Regions from separate parts of the Mesorhizobium sp. M0590 genome, predicted to be linked through region 3. Evidence: predicted binding sites of a transcription regulator. Region 3 holds the regulator's gene; each other region holds the start of a gene.
What was found. Region 3 encodes PhoB, which activates phosphate uptake and scavenging genes when phosphate is short. Its sites were predicted from a motif close to TGTCATNNANCTGTCAT; they were not measured.

Region 1: a site for PhoB is predicted at 1,344-1,360, ahead of NKI52_RS20305 (esterase-like activity of phytase family protein). Genes of this name have one in related genera too.
Region 2: a site for PhoB is predicted at 1,269-1,285, ahead of NKI52_RS02415 (alkaline phosphatase D family protein). Genes of this name have one in related genera too.
Region 4: a site for PhoB is predicted at 1,764-1,780, ahead of NKI52_RS06495 (PhoX family protein). Genes of this name have one in related genera too.

What each region holds. Positions count from the first base shown of each region.
Region 1 covers NZ_JAMYQN010000012.1:65,984-69,573, forward strand. The annotation lists gene NKI52_RS20305 (esterase-like activity of phytase family protein) at 1-1,243, opposite strand, end outside; gene NKI52_RS20310 (TIM barrel protein) at 1,491-2,480, shown strand; gene NKI52_RS20315 (sugar ABC transporter substrate-binding protein) at 2,523-3,581, shown strand.
Region 2 covers NZ_JAMYQN010000001.1:478,611-482,200, reverse strand. The annotation lists gene NKI52_RS02420 (MFS transporter) at 1-1,075, shown strand, start outside; gene NKI52_RS02415 (alkaline phosphatase D family protein) at 1,358-2,932, shown strand; gene NKI52_RS02410 (hypothetical protein) at 2,979-3,260, opposite strand; gene typA (translational GTPase TypA) at 3,459-3,590, shown strand, end outside.
Region 3 covers NZ_JAMYQN010000001.1:221,749-225,338, forward strand. The annotation lists gene NKI52_RS01100 (ROK family protein) at 1-799, shown strand, start outside; gene phoB (phosphate regulon transcriptional regulator PhoB) at 809-1,498, opposite strand; gene phoU (phosphate signaling complex protein PhoU) at 1,515-2,222, opposite strand; gene pstB (phosphate ABC transporter ATP-binding protein PstB) at 2,255-3,058, opposite strand; gene pstA (phosphate ABC transporter permease PstA) at 3,055-3,590, opposite strand, start outside.
Region 4 covers NZ_JAMYQN010000002.1:573,116-576,705, forward strand. The annotation lists gene NKI52_RS06495 (PhoX family protein) at 1-1,697, opposite strand, end outside; gene NKI52_RS06500 (hypothetical protein) at 1,899-2,237, shown strand; gene NKI52_RS06505 (phosphatase PAP2 family protein) at 2,252-2,953, shown strand; partial or broken gene NKI52_RS06510 (sodium-independent anion transporter) at 3,212-3,461, shown strand; gene NKI52_RS06515 (SMP-30/gluconolactonase/LRE family protein) at 3,478-3,590, opposite strand, start outside.

The DNA.
Region 1 (3,590 bases), on a different contig from region 3:
TGTGCAACCCGAAGCGGCCGAGCTCGCTCTTGTCGTTGATGTCGATGAACGGCGTCAGCTTGGCCGGCGTCACCGATGGATCGAGCTCACCCTTGGGCGCCAGCGGCTTGTCCTTGTCGAACTCTGTGCCGGCGATGTCGGTTGCCGCCGACACATCGACGACGCTGATCTCGCGATGGAGCGAGGTGTCGCCCTTCAGCCCCTGGCCGTTGCCGCTGTCGCGCGCCAGCATCAGGAAGGTCTTGTCCGACAGCGCCACGATTTCACTCTGCGCGGCGATCTTGGTTTTGCCCTTGGCATCGGTGAACACCGGCAGCGGCACGACATATTCATGCGCGAGCTTGAGCTGGCCGGGATCCGAGGCATCGTAGACCAGCACGCGCGTGTTCTGGCGCGTCGAGGCGGAATCGCCGCCATCCTGCCTTGGGGCCGACTGCAGCACGGCAATCAGGAACTTCCCGTCCGGCGTCAGCGCCATGCCTTCGAGGCCCTGGTTGTTCTGACGGCCGGTTTCGGGATCCTTCGGATCTGGGTCTGCCGCGCCAGGTCCCGGATTGTTGGAAGCAAAGTTTGGCGTCCCGTGACGCATCGGGACAAGCGCCGCCGGCGGCTGCGTTGCCGACATCAGACGCCCATCGGCGGAGAAGCGGTAGATGTTCGGACCGTATTCGTCCGAGATGAACATCGTGCCGTCGGGCAGCCGTGCGATCGCTTCGTTATCGAGCGCGAGCTTGCCGTTGGCTTCGGGCAGGATCGGCATGTCGTCGGTCGCGGCACGCACGCCGTTGAGCGGATCGAGCCCGGTTGCGTCGGCGCCCTTGTCGTCGGTCAAAAGCATGGTGTCGGCAAGCGTCGCCTTGAGGCCCGATTGTTCCTGGCCGGTGGCCGGTGCCGCACCCGGCGCGATCGGGGCGAACTCGATGGCGATCGTGTTGAGGCGCGGACGGTAATCGGTGGTGCCGACGACATTGTAGCCGCGATCCGGCAGCAGCCATAACGAGCCCTTGTAGCCATCGGCGCCATGCGTCCAGCCGGCAGCGTCGATCGACATGCCCGAGCCCGAGCCAAACGTCTCGCCGAACTTGTCCTTCTGGCTGGCCGGGATGCGGCCGACACCGACCAGGCCCTTGTTGACGAAGCTGACGCCGCCGACGGTCGCGGCGTTTTCAGCCAAGGCCGGCGTCAAGGCGGTGAACATCGCCAGCGCGACGGCGAGGGACGCGGTTCGGTGCAGGTTTTTCATGGATATCCTCTTTTGAGACAAAGCTGCCGGGGCCCGAAAAGCGCCGCGTCGCATCGAGGATGCCGCGAAAGCCTTCGGAGAAGCGATCTAGGATGCGAACATGATACTTGCGTGACAGTGCCGCGCTTGCTTGTCCCAGCGTGGTGGCAACTGGCTGGGCATGGCGAATCCGCCGCCGCCGAGAACACAATTAGCAACTTTACAAATGATCGTTTTTATGTGAAGTCATGACGATGAAAGGTCACCGATGACAGTCTGCCGTTTCGCCACCCGCCTCAATTCCTTTGCCTCGCGGCCACAGGCCGAGTGGCCCGATCTTGTCGGCAAACCGTCCATGCTGCAAATGGCGGCACGTGCGGCGAAGGTTGCAGAGTTGACCGATCTCGACCTCAACTTTCCCGACCATGTCGATGAAAATCCTGCGGAAATGGCGCGCAAACTCGGCGATCTCGGGCTTTCCATCAATGGTTTCGCCATGCGCTACTACTCCAACCCGGCCTTCAAGCTCGGCGCCTTCACCAATCCGGATCCGGCCGTTCGCCGCGAGGCCATCGACATGACCAAGGCCGGGATCGACGCCGCGCGCGAGGCTGGCGCCAGCCTGATGACGCTGTGGCTCGGGCAGGATGGCTTCGATTATGCTTTCCAGGCCGATTATGCGACGCTCTGGCAACACGAAATCGATGGAATTCGTGAAGTTTCGGCGCATGACCCCGATTGCCAGATCAGCCTGGAGTACAAGCCCAACGAGCCGCGCTCTTACAGCCTGATGCCCGACGCGGCGACGACTTTGCTGGCGATCCGTGAGATCGGCCTGCCCAATCTCGGCGTGACGCTCGATTTCGCCCATGTGCTCTATGCCGACGAGCAGCCGGCCTTTGCCGCAGCACTTGTGGCGCGTCATAGCAAGCTGCTCGGCGTGCATCTCAACGATGGCTACGCCAAGCGCGACGACGGCTTGATGGTCGGCGCGGTGCATACGCTGCAGACGATCGAGCTGCTCAGGCAGATCCGCCGCGACGGCTACGCCGGTGCCATCTACTTCGACACGTTCCCCGACATGACCGGGCTCGATCCGGTCCACGAATGCGAAGTCAACATCGCGACCGTCAAGCGCATGCTGCGCGTCGTCGATCGGCTGGAAAAGGACAATCGCCTGTCCACTGCCGTCGACCGTCAGGACGCGGTCGCCTCGCAGGCCATCATCCAGGAAGCCATGCTCGGGCCGGACAGCTGAAGCTCCGGCGCCATCGCCGTTTTCAACCAGGGAGGAAAGACCATGAAATTTCTGCTTGCCACCGCCACCGCTGCCCTGATGGCGCTGTCTATAGGCTCGTCGTTTTCCGCGGACCTCGCGCCGCTCAATTCCGACACCGAGAAGGATCGCATCGACTGGTCGCAGGTCGAGGCCAAGTTCGGGGCTTTCCCCAAGCTGCCCGAGGGCACCAAGGCGGGTGCGGTCTCCAAGACGCTGACCAACGAATACTGGCGTTCGCTGGGAGAGGGCTACAAATCGTTCGGCGACCGCACCGGCGTGCCCGTGGTCTACCAGGCGGCGCAGAGCGAGGGCGACCAGCTCGGCCAGCTCACCATCGCCGAAGGCCTGGTCACGCAAGGCTACAACGTGCTGCTCGTTTCGCCGCAGACCGACTCCAACCTGCAGCCGATCATGGAACAGGCCAAGGCCGCCAATGTGCCGGTGGTCAACGTCAACGACGCGGTCATCCCGCAGGCCGAGCACTATGTCGGCAATGTCCAGCGCGACAACGGCGTGCGCGTCGCCAAATGGTTCATCAAGAATCGGCCGGACGGCGGCAAGGTCGCCATCGTCGAAGGCCAGGCCGGCGTCTACGCCGCCGTCCAGCGTACCGACGGTTTCAAGACCACGGTCACCGAGGCCGGCAAGTTCGAGGTCGTCGCCAGCGTCCCCGGCAACTGGGATCGCCAGACCTCCTACGACGCTGCCACCAACATCCTGCAGCAGCACCCCGACCTGATCGGCTTCTATGCCAACAATGACGGCATGGCGCTGGGCATCGTCGAGGCGGTCAAGGCTGCCGGGCTGCAGGACAAGGTCGCCGTGTTCGGCACCGACGGCATCTCCGACGCCTATGCCTCGATCCGCGCCGGCGAGCTGACCGGCACCGTCGATTCGTTCCCGGTGCTGACCGGCGAGGTGGCGCTGGAATCGGCGCTGCGACTGGTGGCCGGGCAGAAGCTGCCGCGCGTCGTCGCCACGCCGCAGGCGCTGATCACCAAGGACAATGCCGACCGCTACTCTGGCGCCGGCGACGCCGTGCGCAAGGCGCTGCTCGAGGACGCGGCAGCGGGCCAGTAGAGCAGGGCC
Region 2 (3,590 bases), 260 kb from region 3:
CGCGGCGCTGATGGAGCGGATCGGGCTGCGCCGCACCTTGCTTGCCGCGCTGCTGTTGATGTCGGGATCGACCGCGCTCAGCCTGTTGATGACCAAACCGTGGCATCTGCTCCTCACCTGGGGCGTGTTTTCCGGCGTCAGCTCGGGCGCCGTCGCCACCGTGCTCGGCGCGACCATCGTCAACCGCTGGTTCAAGACCAATCGCGGCTTGGTGATGGGACTGATGTCGGCGTCCAGTGCCACCGGGCTGCTGGTCTTCCTGCCGCTGCTCGCCTCGCTCGCCCAGTCGGGCGGCTGGAAGCCGGTCGCCATCGCCATTGCCGTGGCCACCGCCTGCCTGGTGCCGCTGGTCTATATGCTGGTGCCGGAGCGCCCGGCGTCGATCGGCATGGTCCGCTATGGCGCCGATGCCGACGACGTGCCGCCGGTGCCGCCAGCCTCGCAAGGCAATTTCCTTTCGCACACGCTGAGCACGCTGCGCCGCGCCGCCGGCACGCGCGTGTTCTGGTATCTGTTCGCCACTTTCTTCGTCTGCGGCTTCACCACCAACGGGTTGGTCGGCACTCACCTGATCGCCTTTTGCGGCGATATGGGCATTGGCGAAGTGCAGGCTGCAGGCCTGCTCTCGATGATGGGCATCTTCGATCTTATCGGCACGACGCTGTCGGGCTGGCTCACCGACCGTTTCGACCCGCGCAAGCTGCTCGGCGTCTATTACGGTATTCGCGGCCTGTCGCTGATCTATTTGCCCTATTCCGGCTTCTCGGCGACCAGCCTGATCATCTTCGCCGTGTTTTACGGACTGGACTGGATCGCCACGGTGCCGCCGACGCTCAGGCTTTCCAACGAGGCGTTCGGCGACCGCAGCGGGCCGATCGTCTTCGGCTGGATCGTCGCAGGCCATCAGGTTGGCGCCGCGACAGCGGCCTTCTTCGGCGGCACCATGCGCGAGCTGCAAGGCAATTACGAGCTTGCCTTCATGATAGCAGGCATGACCGCGATTGCCGCCGCCTGCATTTCGCTGCTGATCAACACCAGCCGCCAGGCGTTCGACCCGGAACCGCAAGCGGCTTAGGGGTGCGCCAACGGTGCGGCTTTCCCTTCTCCCCTTGTGGGAGAAGGTGGCCGAGCGAAGCTCGGCCGGATGAGGGGTGTTCCAGCTTGGAACCGCCGGCACTCCGTCCAGCACCCCTCAACCGTCTTGGCGCTGCGCGCCAATCCACCTTCTCCCACAAGGGGAGAAGGAAAGAGCTAGCGCTCCTGTTGGTTGTTACGAAACCTTCATCGTTTCGAAATGTGCCTGAAACATTGAAGCTGGAGCTTGGCGGCGACGTTCAATGCCATCCAGGAGACAGCCATGAACAAGATTTCGATGACGCGGCGCGCTTTCGTCACGTCGGCCAGCGCCGTTGGCCTGGTCGGCGCCTCGGGCCTGGCGCTTCCCTATTACTCGCGCGCCAATCAGCGCCCGGCTTTCACCCATGGCATCCAGTCCGGCGACGTCGACGCCACCAGCGGCATGGTCTGGACACGCACCGACCGGCCGTCGCGCGTCATGTTCGAGGTGTCGCCGACCGAAAGCTTCACCAATGCCGTCCGCCTGGCGCCGCTCGATACCTCGCCGGCCAGCGATTATACGGTGAAGCGGCTGCTTACCGATCTCGCCTCCGACCAGGACATCTTCTACCGCATGGTCGCGGCCGATCTTGCCGACATCAACGCCGTTTCCGAGCCGGTCGTGGGCCGCTTCCGCACGGCACCTGCCTCGAAGCGCGACATTCGCTTTGCTTGGTCGGGCGACACCGCCGGCCAAGGCTGGGGCATCGACGAGACCGGCATGAAGACCTACGCCACCATTGCCAAGCACACGCCCGACTTCTTCCTGCATTCGGGCGATACGATCTATGCCGATGGTGCGATGAAGGACGAGGTCGACCTGCCCAACGGCGGCAAGTGGAAAAACAAAGTGCTGATCGACGAGAAGCGCAAGGTTGCCGAGACGCTGGACGAATACCGGGCGCAGTGGAAATACAACATGATGGACAGGCATGTGCTGGCGCTCAGCGCCATCTGTCCGACCTTCTATCAGTGGGATGACCACGAGGTGCTGAACAACTGGTCGGACTCGAAGGACCTGAGCGCCGACGATCGCTACACTGAAAAATCCATCCATGTGCTGACGGCACGTGCGGCGCGCGCCTTCCACGAAATGACGACGATCCGTTACGAGCCGTCGGAGCCCGGCCGCGTCTACCGCAAGATCGCCTATGGTCCGCTGCTCGACGTGTTCTTCCTCGACATGCGTTCCTACCGCGGCCCCAACGGTCCGGATATGCAGGAGACGATGACGCCGCAATCGCGCATCCTCGGTGAACAGCAGATCAAATGGCTGAAGCGTGAACTGGCGAATTCCAACGCAACCTGGAAAATCATCGCCGCCGACATGCCGCTCGGCCTCGTCGTCTGGAACGACGGCACCAAGAAGGTAGGGGCCGAGGCGGTCAGCAATGGCGACAATGGCCCGGCCAAAGGGCGTGAGCTGGAAATTGCCGACCTTCTTCGCTATATAAAGAATGCGGGTATCAGCAACACTGTCTGGCTCACCGCAGACGTGCATTACACAGCCGCGCATTACTACAATCCGGACAAGGCGCAGTTCCAGGACTTCAATCCGTTTTGGGAATTCGTTTCGGGTCCGATCCATTCCGGCACGTTCGGGCCTAATGGTTTCGATATGACATTCGGCCCGGAGCTGAAGTTCATAAAGGCACCAACTGCCGAACAGGGTCAAAACCTGGCGCCTTCGGCCGGCCTGCAGTTCTTCGGGCTCGTCGAAATCGATGGCGCCACCGAGCAGTTGACGGTGCGGCTGATGGATCGCGACGACAGCGAACTCTACAAGGTCACGCTCGATCCGGTGCGGTCGGCGTGAGCGACGGCGCCACTACCCTCGGGCCAGCCCGAGGGTAGGGCGTATATCAATCGGGATAGCAGACGACGGGAATGTTGGGCCAGACGGCGCTGTCGCATCCGGCATTTTGCTGCCGCTGCTTGAAGGCGGCGCTGACCGGCCCGGTCACCACCGGATCGACGCCATCGGGAGCATCGGCAAAAAGCTGCTCCGCCGACGGCTTGTCGGACGGCAAAGCAGACCGCGTCTCCTTGAACGACGCCGCCGACTGCGCCGCGCCGGCCGCGAGGAGGACGGCGAGCGCGGTACATGCCAAAATCGGCCGGAGTTTGATGCCTATCTCGATCATGAAATTCGAACTGTCCGGACCATGAAAGGTTCCGCCTTGGTTAATAATTCCACTTCACACCAAGACATTTAAGATTTGGTGACTTTATTTGGTGGCTCGCCTCCTCTTTCGCAATTGCGAAAAACCCTGTATGAGCCGCCCAACCGAAAGAGGCAGCGCCTTTTGGCCTGCTGCCTGCAACGCTCCCGAGACCGAAACATGAAAATCCGCAATATCGCGATCATCGCGCACGTCGACCATGGAAAAACCACCCTTGTCGACCAGCTTCTGAAACAGTCCGGCTCGTTCCGCGACAACCAGCGCGTCGCCGAGCGCGCCATGGATTCGAAC
Region 3 (3,590 bases):
CATCGCCCTGGCGATTCAGGGCATTACCGACTCCCCTGCACGCGCCATGCTGTGGTCGCCGATCACGCCGCAGACCGACATCGCCTTTGCCGACATGCTGGAGGACGAATTCGGCATCCCGGCAACGGTGGAGAACGACTGCAACATGATGGCGGTGGCTTTGCGCTGGCGCAATCCGGATCGCTATCGCGACGACTTCATCGCCATCCTGCTTTCGCATGGCATCGGCATGGGGCTGGTGCTGAAGGGCGAACTGTTCACCGGGACGCATTCCTCGGGTGGCGAATTTGGCCACATGATCCATCGTCCGGGCGGCGCGCTCTGCCGTTGCGGGCGGCGCGGCTGCATCGAGGCCTATGCCGGCAACTACGCCATCTGGCGCAACGCCAGGCAGATGAGCGAAGAAAGCGAACCGATCGCCGACGTCAGCGACGCCGACATGCGAGCACTGGCGGCCCGGGCGCGCGAGAAAGATGGGCCGGAACGCGAGGCCTACCGCAAGGCCGGCGAAGCGCTGGGTTTCGGTCTCGGCTCGCTGTTCGCGCTGATCGATCCGGCACCGGTCGCGATGGTCGGCGCCAGTGCCGCCGCCTTCGATCTGATCGAGCCGGCCATGCGGAAGGCAATCGCCCAGACCGCCGGCGGCCAGCATTCAGGCTCGATCTCCTTCGATACAGAGCCGAACGAATTGCCGCTGATCCGCGAAGGCTGCGCGATGCGGGCGTTAAGCTTCGTCGACCAGGAGATTTTCGCGCCGGGCGCGCAAATGAGGCCCAGCGTCAGAAAGAACGTAGCCTGACCAGGCGGGTCAATCTTCCCTGATCGCATAGCCGGCACCGCGGATGGTGCGGATGACATCCGGCATCCGGCCGTTGTTGACGGCTTTGCGCAGCCGCCCGACATGCACGTCGACGGTGCGTTCGTCGATGTAGATTGTCTCGCCCCAGACATTATCGAGTAACTGGCTGCGCGAGAAGACACGGCCCGGATGCCGCATCATGAACTCGAGCAGCCGGAATTCGGTCGGCCCGAGCCTGATTTCGCTCTTCTTGCGATAGACCCTGTGCGATTCGCGATCGAGCACGATGTCGCCTACCTTCAGCACGCTGGACAGCACTTCCGGCTTGGCGCGCCGCAGCAGCGCCTTGACCCTGGCCATGAATTCCGGTGTCGAAAACGGTTTGACCAGATAGTCGTCGGCGCCGGTCGAAAGACCGCGCACCCGGTCGCTCTCCTCGCCGCGCGCGGTCAGCATGATGATCGGCAGCCGCTCGGTTTCGGGGCGCACCCGCAACCGACGACAGAGCTCGATGCCGGAAACCGCTGGTATCATCCAGTCGAGCACCAAAAGGTCGGGCACATTCTCCTGCAAACGGATCTCGGCTTCGTCGCCGCGTGTCACCACCTCGACCTGGTAGCCTTCGGATTCGAGATTGTAGCGGAGCAGCACACCCAACGGCTCCTCGTCCTCCACCACCATTATGCGTGGTGCGATCATCGGCTGGGCACCCCCATCATGTCACCGGTGCGGACATTGTCGTTTCGTCCTGCTTCGGACGATTGACCGGCAATTGCTCGCCGGTCAGCACATAATACGCATTTTCGGCGATGTTGGTGACATGGTCGCCGATCCGCTCCAGATTCTTGGCGCAGAACAGCAGGTGCGTGCAAGCGGTGATGTTGCGCGGATCTTCCATCATGTAGGTCAAGAGCTCGCGGAACACGGACGTGTATTTGACGTCGATGCGCTCGTCGGCGGCACGCAGCTTGGCCAACGCGGCCGCATCGCCTGCAGCATATTCCTCGATGACACCCTGCACCTGGATGAGAACCAGCTGCGCCATCGCGTCGATGGAATGCGACAGGTCCCGCGGCGTGGCGCTGAGGCCGACCGCACTCACGCGCTTGGCGATATTCTTGGCAAGATCGCCGATGCGTTCGAGGTCGCCCGCCATGCGGATCGCTCCGACCACATGGCGAAGATCGTGGGCCATCGGCTGGCGTTTGGCGATCAGGGTTATGGCGCGGTCGTCCAGTTCGCGTTGACGCGCATCCATGATGGCGTCGTCGGAAACGACGCGTTGCGCCAGCACGTTGTCGGAATTCAACAGGGCCTTGGTGGCCCCGCCGACCATCGAACCGGCGAGGTCGGCCATGTCGCGGATCAGCTTGCTGATCTGCTCGAGATCCTCGTCGAAAGAAGCGACTGTGTGTTCGCCCATGGTCCTGTCCTCATATGCATGATCGGAACGGCTCAGCCGAAGCGGCCAGTGATGTAGTCCTGCGTGCGCTTCTCGCGGGGCGACGTGAAGATCTTCTCGGTCCGGTCGAACTCGACCAGTTCACCCAGATACATGAAGGCGGTCTGGCGCGACACGCGCGCCGCCTGCTGCATGTTGTGGGTGACGATGACGATCGTGTAGTCGGCTTGCAATTCGTCGATCAGTTCCTCGATCTTGGCAGTCGACAGCGGGTCGAGGGCCGAAGCCGGTTCGTCGAGCAGAATGACTTCCGGCTTCACGGCCACGGTGCGGGCGATACAGAGCCGCTGCTGCTGGCCGCCAGATAGGCTCAAGCCGCTGGCGTTGAGCTTGTCCTTGACCTCGCTCCACAGCGCGGCGCGCTTCAACGCCTGTTCGACGCGGCCGTCCATCTCGGACTTGCCGAGGTTCTCGTAGAGCCTGACGCCGAAGGCGATGTTCTCGTAGATCGACATCGGGAACGGCGTCGGCTTCTGGAACACCATGCCGATCTTGGTCCTGAGGAGGTTGAGATCCTGCGACCGGTCGAGAATGTTCTTGCCGTCGAGCAGCACCTGGCCCTCGGCCGTCTGTTTTGGGTAGAGCTCATAGATGCGGTTGAACACACGCAGCAGCGTCGATTTCCCGCAGCCCGAAGGGCCGATGAAGGCCGTGACACTGCGCTCAGGCAGCGACAGGCTGATGTCCTTCAGCGCCTTGCTCTGGCCGTAGTAGAAGTTGAGATTCTTGACCTCGATCTTCGTCTTCTCGGCGACCGTTTCGGCCATCGTCATGTCTGGGGACAACATCTGTGTCATCTGTCCTCTCTGCGTCCGGTAAGGCTGCGGGCGAGGATGCTCAAGCCCAGAACCGTCAGGGTGATTATGAGTGCGCCGGTCCACGCCAGTTGCTGCCATTCCTCGTAAGGGCTGAGAGCGAACTGGAAGATGGTCACCGGCAGGCTGGCCATCGGCGCGTTGATATTGCTGCTCCAGAACTGGTTGTTGAGCGCGGTGAAGAGCAGCGGCGCCGTCTCGCCGGAAATGCGTGCTATCGCCAGCAATATGCCGGTGACGATGCCGGACAATGCGGCGCGGTAGGCGACCGAACGGATCACCACCCAGCGTGGCGCGCCGATCGCGGCACCGGCTTCACGCAACGCGTTCGGCACCAGGTTGAGCATGTCTTCAGTGGTGCGCACGACCACCGGAATGACCAGGATGGCAAGCGCAACGGCGCCGGCAATGGCCGAGAAATGTCCCATTGGCCGCACCATCAGCTCATAGACAAACAAGCCGATGATGATCGACGGCGCCGACAACAGGATGTCGTTGATGAAGCGGACGACGG
Region 4 (3,590 bases), on a different contig from region 3:
CGGCCGGTGGCTTTCGGGCCTTGGCCGTCGGTGGCGACCCAGAGGCGGCCGGCCGAATCGACCGCGCAATTATCCGGCATGCCGAACCAGCCATTGGCGGTGGTTGCGGTCGAGAAGGTGGCGCCGACGTCGGCCACAGCGGGATCGCCGCATTTCAGCAGGATTTCCCACCTGCCCTTTGTCGCGGTGAAATCACCGCCGTCCTCGACGATCTCGATGATGTGGCCAAAGGCATTTTCGGCACGCGGGTTGGCGGCGTCGACCTGGTCGGCCTTGCGCTTCGAATTGTTGGTCAGCATGACATAGACCCTGCCGTTGGTGGCATTGGGCTGGATGTCTTCCGGACGGTCCATCTTGGTGGCGCCGAGCAGGTCGGCGGCGCGGCGCGTCTCGATCAGCACGTCGGCCTGGCTGGCAAAGCCGTTCTCCGCCGTCAGCGGCCCTTGGCCGAAGACGATCGGCAGCCATTCGACCGAACCGTCCTCGGCGAACTTGGCGACATGCAAGGTGCCGTCGTCGAGCAAATCCATGTTGGCGGCGCGGTTGTCCGGATCGAACTTGCCTGTGGTGACGAACTTATACACATAGTCGAAGCGCTCGTCGTCGCCGAGATAGAAGACGACACGGCCATCCTTGGCGACGATCGATTCGGCGCCCTCATGCTTGAAGCGCCCCATCGCGGTGCGCTTCCTCGGCGCCGAAGTCGGAGCCTGGACGTCGACCTCGACGATCCAGCCGAAGCGGTTCGGCTCGTTCGGCTCCTTGCCGATGTCGAAACGGTCGTAATGCGCTGCCCATTCATAGGCACCTTCGGGAATGCCGAGGCGCTTGTAATTGGCGGCTTCCTTATGCCCCTGCGGCAGCTCGCCCGAGAAATAGCCGTGGATGTTCTCCTCGGCCATGACATAGGTGCCCCACGGCGTGACGCCGCCAGCACAATTGTTGACGGTGCCGATGACCTTCGTGCCGGTCGGATCGGCGCTGGTCTTGACGCGGTCGTGGCCGGCGACCGGGCCGGAGAGCGCGATCTCGGTGTTGGAGGTGATGCGGCGGTTGAGCTTGCCGTCGCGAACGACCTGCCATTTGCCTGATACCTTGCGTATCTCGACGATAGTGCCGCCATGCGCCGTCATCTCGACGTCGACTTGTTCCTTGCTGAGGGGCGCCTGCTTGGCCTTGCCGTCGACGATGGTGACGAGGCCCGGAAACATCAGGTGCGGATTGGTGTATTCGTGGTTGACCACCAGCAGGCCGTGCTCGGCCGAGCCGTCGATCGGGATATAGCCGACATAGTCGTTGTTGTAGCCGAATTGTCTGGCCTGGGCTTCCGCCGACTGTTTTCTCGGATCGAATTCCGGCGAATCGGCGAACAGCGGATCGCCCCAGCGCAGCAGTACATCGGCGTCATAGCCGGGTGCGACGTGATGCTTGTCGTCGATGCCGGCCTCGAGCTCGTCAAAAGCGAAGGCGGAGCCTTCGGCGGCGCGGGCGTTGTCGGCGGTGATCAGCGCCAGCGGGCTGACGGTAGCGGCTATGGCCGAGACGGCAAGCGAGCTCTTGAGGAAGCCGCGGCGCGAGAACCGCGCGGCGATGATCTCACCCATGGTGCGGTTGTCGGTGAGATTGGCTCCTGGCCCGTCGTTTTCCTCGAGCAGGCTGGTTCGGAAATGGGCGTCAGGGGTGCGATGTTCGGTCATAGGGCCTGCCTCTGGCTGGATGGATTGCTGGAGCGTGTTGCCTGGCCAGTCCGGTATCGCCGGCAGGTCACAGTTTGATGACATGCCGGCTAATTGCCACCTGCGATTTCGTATCCAACATCGGCCCCGCTTGACCGCGACCGTCGCTTCGGAAACAAGAGCTGCGGCAGGCGCGTAGGGACACATCGGGAGAGAACAAAAGTGAGTTTCTGGGGACTTGGGCAGCTCTGCGTTTCGACGGTGATCTTCCTGCTGGCGGCGATGGCCGCAAAACAGTGGGGGCTGGCGCCGAGCCTCGGCAAGATTGTGCTGACGTTGGCGCTCTATTCGCTGGGCAATCTGATCATGCTGAGGCTGATCCGTGAATTCGGCATGTCGGTGTCGTTCAGCCTGTCGGCGGTGATCCAGCTGGTGTCGGTGAATGTGGTGGCGCTGGTCTTCTTCGGCGAGCGCGTCAATGCCTTACAGGCAACCGGCATCGTGCTTGCCATCGCAGCTGTGGCGCTGATCACGCTCGGGCCCTATCTGCAAAGGCTGTAACTGCGATCGGGCCGATGAAGAAGATTGCAAGCAGACTGCGCAACTGGCTGGAGTTCCCGGTTCTGCTTGCCGGGCTGGTCATTGCCGGCGGGCTGTGGGGGTTCGAGGAGCTGATGGAGCTGGCGCGGGCCACCACGCCGCATGCCTTCGACACCGAAATCCTGCTTGCCTTCCGCGAGGCCGGGCAGCCCGACAATCCGATCGGACCGGCGTGGCTGGAAGGGGCGATGCGCGACATCACCAGCCTCGGCAGCGCCAGCGTACTGGTGCTGATCACGGCAGCAATGATCGTCTATCTGCTCCTTATCCGCAGGCCAGGCGCGGCGCTTCTCATGTTCGTCGCGGTAGCGGGCGGCCAGCTCCTGTCAAGCGTGCTGAAATTCGATATCGACCGACCGCGCCCTGATCTGGTCTCGCATCTCGCCGATGTGGCATCGCTTTCGTTTCCGAGCGGCCACGCCATGCTGTCGGCGGTGACATATTTGACGCTGGGCAGCATGGCGGCGCGGTTTTTGCCCGGGCGGACAACGAAGATCTATGTACTCGGGCTGGCGGTGCTGACGACGGTGGTGGTCGGCATCAGCCGCATCTATCTCGGCGTCCACTGGCCGTCCGACGTATTGGCCGGCTGGTGCGCCGGCTTTGCCTGGGCGATGCTGTGCTGGCTTGCGGCACGGTTCCTGCAGCGATGGCTTGGGCGGGCCGACGGCACCTGACTCAAATCAGCCTATTGATCAGGCCATGACCGCAGCCTGCCAGCAGGAAAACCATCGACAGCAAGCTGTCGAGGTCGCCAACGCTTTGAATATCTTCACCCGCTCATCCTTTTGAAGTCGTGCCTGTGCATTCGGGATCGCAGTGGATGTCCCGCCAAACGATGCCGAGGTTTGTAGCATGACAGCGCATCGGCTGGCAAAGAGTGCTGCATGTTTGGAGGCAGACCATCAATCCTTGGTGCAGGAAGACCTCGCCGACCGCGCCAGCGCCGGAACTTCATCCTCGACTGTTCGGCGGTGCCGTTCTTCGATTCGACGGCAGCAAATGTCATCGAGGGTGCGGCCCACAAGGCGAGCCGCGCCGGCGTTCGCTTCATTATATCAGGCGCTTCACCGCAGGATACGCCGCATGCTGATCAACCACGGTGTCAAGCGGCCGCTGGTGACTTATGCCGCCTCGATCACGGATGCGCGGGCGCAGCTGAGGAAAGCCGCGCCCGCCGCCTGAGCCGGCAACTGCCGGCTTAGTCGAGGCCCAACGCTGAGACCTCGCCCTCGTTCATCAGCGGCACGAAGATTGTCGACCTGCCGTCGGTGCCGATGTCGGCGCTGCCCGGTTTGAACGTCGCAACCACTT